DNA from 2 places in the Bradyrhizobium sp. USDA 4449 genome. Region 1 is predicted to be linked to the other one. Evidence: riboswitches for the same ligand, from Rfam matches in the RefSeq annotation. Region 1 holds a riboswitch; the other holds the start of a gene.
What was found. A riboswitch is a leader RNA that binds a small molecule or an ion and turns the genes downstream of it on or off. The one in region 1 is predicted to bind S-adenosylmethionine.
Positions count from the first base shown of each region.

Region 1 (3,408 bases):
GTTCTCTCCGCCCTTTTGCCCTTTCGACATGGCTGACCGCGCCCGCGGCGGTGGCGCTGCTGATGCTGACGCCCGTGCTGCAGGCGCCTGCTCACGCGCAAGCGGCCGAGGCGACGTCCGCGCCGCAGCAGGCCGCTAATCCCGCATCCGCATCGCCGTCTCAGACCACGGTCGCTGCGGCCAGCCAGCCCGCAGGCGAGCAGCGCGGGCTCACGTCGCGCGCCATCGACAAGGTGAAGCAGGTCGCCAAATCCGCCGGCGACATCTTTAGTCGTGTGCCCTGTTTGTCGCCGAAGGGCGGCGCCAATCCCATGGGCTCGCTGCCGCATGTCGCCAACAAGCTCATTGCCGGCAAGCCCGTCGTGATCGTCGCGTTCGGCTCGTCGTCGACGGCCGGCTACGGCGCGAGCTCGCCCGACTACAATTATCCGAACCGCCTCGCCGGGCAGCTCCACCGGCAATATCCGACTGCCGACATCACCGTCATCAATGCCGGTGTGGGCGGCGAGGATGCGCCCGAGATGATGAAGCGCCTCCAGACGCAAGTCATCGATGTGCATCCGGACCTCGTGATCTGGCAGGTCGGCACCAACGCCGTGCTGCGCAATCTCGATCCCGGCGACACTGCGAAAATGGTCGAGGACGGCGTCGCCCGCATCCAGGCCGCCGGCGATGCCGACGTCGTGCTGGTCGACCCGCAATATTCACCGCGCGTCACCGAGCGTCCCGAGAGCGCAAGCAAGATGGTGAAGCTGCTCGGCAAGGTCGCTCAGCTCCGTCACGTCGGCATCTTCCCGCGCTTCGAGGTGATGCGCGAGTGGCACGAGAAGCAGGCGCTTCCGGTCGAGAGCTTCGTCATCGCCGACGGCCTGCATATGAACGATTGGGGCTACGCCTGCTTCGCGCAGTTGCTGGGCGATGACATCATCCGCTCGGTCGGCCAGATCAAGTTAGGGGTGAACGTGCCCGCGGACGTGCGGACGTATCGGCCGATGTAGAGGCGAGTAGGGAATGGCGAGTAGCGAACAGGGATTGATCCATTCGCCACTCACCATTCGCCATTCGGCCCTCACGCCTTCTCCAGCGCCGCCGTCAAATCCTCGACCAGGTCATCCGCGTGCTCGAGCCCGGCCGAGAAGCGAATGAATCCCTCGCCGATGCCGAGCTCGGCGCGCACCTCCGGCTTCAGCCGCTGATGCGTTGTCGTCGCCGGATGCGTGACGAGGCTCTTGGCGTCGCCGAGATTGTTCGAGATCTTTGCGAGCTTCAGCTCGTTGAGCACGCGGAACGCAGCCGCCTTGCCGCCCTTCACCTCGAAGCCGACCAGCGTCGAGCCGCCGCGCATCTGCTTCTTCACCAGCGCCGCCTGCGGATGATCCTCGCGGCCGGGATAGACCAGCCGCGCGATCTTCGGATGGCTCGCCAGCACGTCGGCGATGCGCGCCGCGGTGTCGGTCTGCGCACGCACGCGCACGCCTAACGTCTCGAGGCCCTTGAGCAGGACCCAGGCATTGAACGGCGAGATCGACGGGCCGGTCTGGCGCATGAAATTGTGGATGTGCTCGGCGATGAAGGCTTCCGAGGCCAGGATGATGCCGCCGAGACAGCGACCCTGGCCGTCGATGTGCTTGGTCGCGGAGTAGACGACGACGTCGGCGCCGAGCGCGAGCGGGCTCTGCCAGATCGGCGTCGCGAACACGTTGTCGACCACGAGCCGCGCGCCGCCACTATGCGCGATCTCGGCTATCGAGGGAATGTCGAGCACGTCGAGTGTCGGGTTGGTCGGGCTCTCCAGGAAGAACGTCTTGGTATTGGGCTTGAGCGCGCGCTGCCATTCGTCGAGATTGGCGCCGTCGACCAGCGTGGTCTCGATGCCGTAGCGCGGCAATAAATCCTGAATGACGTAGAGGCATGAGCCGAACAGTGCGCGGGAGGCCACGACGTGATCGCCGGCCTTGAGCGGCGCCAGGATTGCCGTCGTCACCGCTGCCATGCCTGTTGCCGCCGAGCGCGCGGCTTCGGCGCCTTCGAGCTCGATCATGCGGCGCTCGAACATCGCAATCGTCGGATTGGAATAGCGCGAATAGATGAAGCCGGGGTCCTCGCCCTTGAACCGCGCCTCGCACTCCTCGGCGCTGCTGTAGACATAGCCCTGGGTCAGGAACAGCGCCTCCGACGTCTCGCCATATTGCGAGCGCAGCGTGCCGGAATGGACCAGGCGGGTTTCGGGGCGGTAGTTGGCAGGCGACTTCGACATAGGACCCTCCGATATGACCGTTGAGCGAAAACGGTCACAAAAAAACCGGCCTGGATATCTCCACGGGCCGGGATCACAGAGGTCCCCGGCCTGTTTAGCGACTTATTTAACGTGGCTGCAAGCCGGCCGGCTCAAATCACCACGGGATAAGTGATGCTCATATTCCGCAATGCCCTTTTCGTCAAGGCGTCCATCGGATAGCCGTAAAAGGCTGGCATTTCCCGCATGTCCGGATGCATTTGACCCCCGATGAGGACCCACGGTTGACGTTCACGGTTGCCGCCGACGCCAATGGTATCCTGCCCGACCGCATGATCGCGGCGATGGCGGAAGCGGGCCTCATCCTGCCCGCATATGATTTCGTCGAAAGCCAGATCCAGCCGGCGAGCCTCGATCTGCGTCTCGGCGACATCGCCTACCGCGTGCGTGCGAGCTTCCTGCCCGGCCCCGGCGCCACCGTCGCGGAGCGCATCGACCAGCTGAAGCTGCATGAATTCAGCCTCGCTGACGGCGCGGTGCTCGAGACCAACTGCGTCTACATCGTGCCGCTGCTGGAAAGCCTCGCGCTGCCGCCGGAGATCGTTGCGGCCGCCAATCCGAAAAGCTCGACCGGGCGGCTCGATGTCTTCACCCGCGTGATCGCCGACGGCACCCGCCGTTTCGACATGATCGGCGCCGGCTATCACGGCCCGCTCTATGCCGAGATCAGCCCGAAGACGTTTCCGGTCCTGGTGCGTGAGGGTTCGCGCCTGTCGCAGGTGCGCTTCCGCACCGGTGACGCCATCCTCAACGCCGACGAACTCGATGGCTTGCACGCCACCGAGCGTCTCGTCGACATCGACGATGCCGATCTCACCGGCGGCGTTGCCGTCTCGGTCGATCTCTCCGGCGAGAACGGCAGTGGCTTCGTCGGCTACCGTGCCAAGCGCCACACCGGCGTCGTCGACGTCGATCGTCGCTCCGGCTATGCAGTGGAAGATTTCTGGGAGCCGATCTCGGCCCGTCCCGACGGCAGCCTGATCCTCGATCCCGGCGAGTTCTACATCCTCGCCTCGAAGGAAGCCGTGCAGGTCCCGCCCGATTACGCCGCGGAGATGGTGCCGTTCGACCCCCTGGTCGGCGAATTCCGCGTGCACTATGCCGGATTCTTC
Region 1 is NZ_JBSRYD010000001.1:1,467,029-1,470,436, reverse strand. It holds gene ACVIIW_RS07005 (SGNH/GDSL hydrolase family protein) at 1-998, shown strand, start outside; gene ACVIIW_RS07000 (O-succinylhomoserine sulfhydrylase) at 1,070-2,257, opposite strand; SAM riboswitch at 2,331-2,410, opposite strand; gene ACVIIW_RS06995 (2'-deoxycytidine 5'-triphosphate deaminase) at 2,491-3,408, shown strand, end outside.

Region 2 (3,408 bases), 250 kb from region 1:
GAGACTGTTTCGAAAAGCATCTACCGGCCTCGCGATGTTTCCGAAGTCGGGACTCCGTCCGTTGCGAGCGCAGCGAAGCCATCCGGAATCCTTCCGCGGACACTCTGGATTGCTTCGTCCCAAGAGCTCCTCGCAGTGACGACGGATCGAGCTGAGTTCCTTGGGGCAAGGCGATCTTTACTTCCCCTGCCCGCGCGTGAGCAGAAACACGCCCTGTTCGCCGAACAGATTCCACACCCACCATGGCAGCCGAAGCCGCAGCGGGCGGCCGTAGAGGTCGAGCGCCTCCGCGCGCTCCATCTTGACGTGGATCTCGTCGCAGAGTTCGACGAAATCCTTGATCGTGCAGAAATGGATGTTGGAGGTGTCGTACCAGCTCGCCGGCAGGTTCTCCGTGCGCGGCATGTGGCCGCCGATCAAGAGCTGCAGGCGCATGCGCCAGAAGCCGAAATTGGGGAACGACACGATGGCGCGGCGGCCGATGCGCAGGAGGTTCTCCAGCACGACCTTGGGCTGCCGCGTCGCCTGCAGCGTCTGCGACAGGATCACGTAGTCGAAGGCATCGTCGGGATAGTTGACGAGGTCGGTATCGGCATCGCCCTGCACCACCGCGAGGCCCTTGGCCACGCAGCGGTTGACGCCCTCGCGCGACAGTTCGATGCCGCGGCCGTCGATGCCGCGGGTCTCCAAGAGCTGCAGCAGATCGCCGTCACCGCAGCCAACGTCGAGCACTTTCGAGCCGGGCTTGACCATTTCGGCGACCAGCAGATGGTCGGCGCGAAATGGACCGGGCTGTTCGGACGCGAGGCCATTGAGCGGCAGCAGTTCCTGTACAGACATCGCCAGCCGTCCTCGTCAGTCGTTCTTGCCGGTCAACCCGCGCGCCTTGCCCGCCGATTGCAGGAAGGCACGCGAGATGTCGAAGAATTCGGGCACGTCGAGCAGGAACGCGTCGTGGCCGCGGTCGGTCTCGATCTCGGCGAATGACACCCGCGCGCTCGAGGCGTTCAGCGCGTGCACCAGCGCGCGCGATTCCGACGTCGGGAACAGCCAGTCGCTGGTGAAGGAGACCACGCAGAAGCGCGTCTCGATCCCGGCGAACGCTTTCGCCAGCACGCCGCCATGGTCGCCGGCGATATCGAAATAGTCCATCGCGCGGGTCAGATACAGATAGGAGTTGGCGTCGAAGCGTTCGACAAAGGACGAGCCCTGGTAGCGCAGATAGGACTCGACCTGGAAGTCGGCGTCGAACGAGAAGGTCGGCAGCTCGCGGTCCTGCATGCGGCGGCCGAACTTGCGATGCAGCGCGGCGTCCGAGAGATAGGTGATGTGCGCCGCCATGCGCGCGACCGCAAGGCCGCGATGCGGATGGATGCCCTGATCGGCGTAGGCGCCGTTGTGCCAGTCGGGATCGGCCATCACGGCCTGGCGGCCGAGCTCGTGGAAGGCGATGTTCTGCGCGGAGTGCCGCGTCGAGCAGGCAATCGCCAGCGCGGAGTAGACGCGCGCAGGGTACGCCGCGGTCCATTGCAGCACCTGCATGCCGCCCATCGAGCCGCCGACCACGGCAAACAGCGTATCGATGCCGAGCCGGTCGATCAGCATCGCCTGCGCGCGCACCATGTCCGGGATGGTGATGACGGGGAAATCGAGGCCCCAGACCTTGCCGGTCGCGGGATTGATCGAGGCTGGACCCGTAGAGCCCATGCAGCCGCCGATCACGTTGGAGCAGATGATGAAGTACCTGGCAGGATCGAGGGGCCGACCGGGACCGACCAGCGTCTCCCACCAGCCGGATTTGCCGGTGACGGGATGCACATTGGCGACGTGCTGGTCGCCAGTCAGCGCATGGCAGATCAGAACCGCGTTGGAGCGATCGGCGTTGAGCTCGCCATAGGTCTTGTAGGCGATCTGGAACGGGGTGAGATCGACGCCGCAATCCAGCCGCAGCGGCTGGTCCGCGCCGAACAGCGCGACTTCCGAACTCGGATGATCGACCTCATGCGACCGGTCGTCGGCACTGATCGCGGGACTGGGTACGGACTTGACGCCAACCATCTCTGACCATCGACCTCGTTTGCGATCGGACTTCAGATCGCGACTGACATCAGGCCATGAAAAACCCGGCCTGAACGATAGGTTCGGCCGGGATCGAAAGCGTCCCCGGCCTGTTTAGCGAGTTTTTTAACGTGGCTGCAAGCCGGCCGGCTCAAATGACCACGGAACAGGCAAAAACCTACCGGCTTGGGCCCATTTCGTCAAGTCGCGCTCCGGATGAACCAAAATCGTCTCTCACTGGGCAGCTCTGCAGGACGTCATTTCTCTTTGCTTTCGCCGCCCTGACTGCCTAATCAGGACATTGCCCGCAGCTTCCCAACAGTCCTGTCAGACATGTCCCAACGCCCGCCCGCGCCACCATCGCTCCAGGAATTGCGCAAGGAGATCGACGCGATCGACGAGGGCATGCACCGCCTGCTGATGCAGCGCGGCGACATCATCGACCGGCTGATCCAGGTGAAGCAGACCCAGGAGGTCGGCTCCGCGTTCCGCCCGGCGCGCGAGGCCTCGATGATGCGCGAGATCGTGCAGCGCCATCGCGGCATCCTGCCGCTCGACACGGTCGAAAGCATCTGGCGCGTCATCATCTCGACCTTCACCTATGTCCAGGCGCCGTTCTCCGTGCATGCCGACATCTCGGTGAGCGAGCCCGCGATGCGCGATTCCGTGCGCTTCCATTTCGGCTTCACCGTTCCTTACGTCGCACATTTCAGTGCACAGGCAGCGGTGGAGGCGGTGGCGAAATCCAAGGGTGATCTGGCGCTGGTCTCGGCGACCTCGAGCCGCACGCCGTGGTGGCTGGAGCTCGAAGCCGACGGCGCGCCGAAGATCATCGCGCGCATGCCCTTCGTCGAGCGCGCCGACCATCCGGCCGCGCTGCCCGTGTTCGCGGTGTCCCGCGTTGCCGACAGTGCCGTGGTGACGGAGGTCGAAACGTTCAGCGTGCGTGTCTCGGGGTGGAACGCCGAGGTCGCGCGGGCGCTGTCGCCGCTCGCCGAGATCGTGGCGGTGCCCGATACCGCCTTCGACGGCGCGGCGCTGCTGGTCTCAGTCGCGGGCGCCGCCAGCATCGACAAGATCAGGGCGGCCCTGATCGCAGCGGGGGCCTCCGTGCGCTCCACGGCCCTCGTCGGCAGCCACGCAACGCGCTATACGGTGCCCCCGACCGGGTCGAAATCGTAGATCGCGAACCGCCTCAAGACCATTTTCGGAGTTGAAGATGTCCCGCCCCGTGCCGAATCCCGGCATTCTCGATATTGCGCCCTACACGCCCGGCAAGAGCCCGGTCGCCGAGCCGGGCCGCAAGGTGTTCAAGCTCTCGGCCAACGAGACGCCGTTCGGACCCTCGCC
Region 2 is NZ_JBSRYD010000001.1:1,213,995-1,217,402, forward strand. It holds partial or broken gene ACVIIW_RS05750 (alpha/beta fold hydrolase) at 1-52, shown strand, start outside; gene metW (methionine biosynthesis protein MetW) at 178-840, opposite strand; gene metX (homoserine O-acetyltransferase MetX) at 856-2,058, opposite strand; SAM riboswitch at 2,152-2,231, opposite strand; gene ACVIIW_RS05765 (chorismate mutase) at 2,392-3,240, shown strand; gene hisC (histidinol-phosphate transaminase) at 3,278-3,408, shown strand, end outside.
Region 2: linked by a shared signal. The riboswitch ahead of metX (homoserine O-acetyltransferase MetX) and the one ahead of ACVIIW_RS07000 (O-succinylhomoserine sulfhydrylase) in region 1 are both predicted to bind S-adenosylmethionine.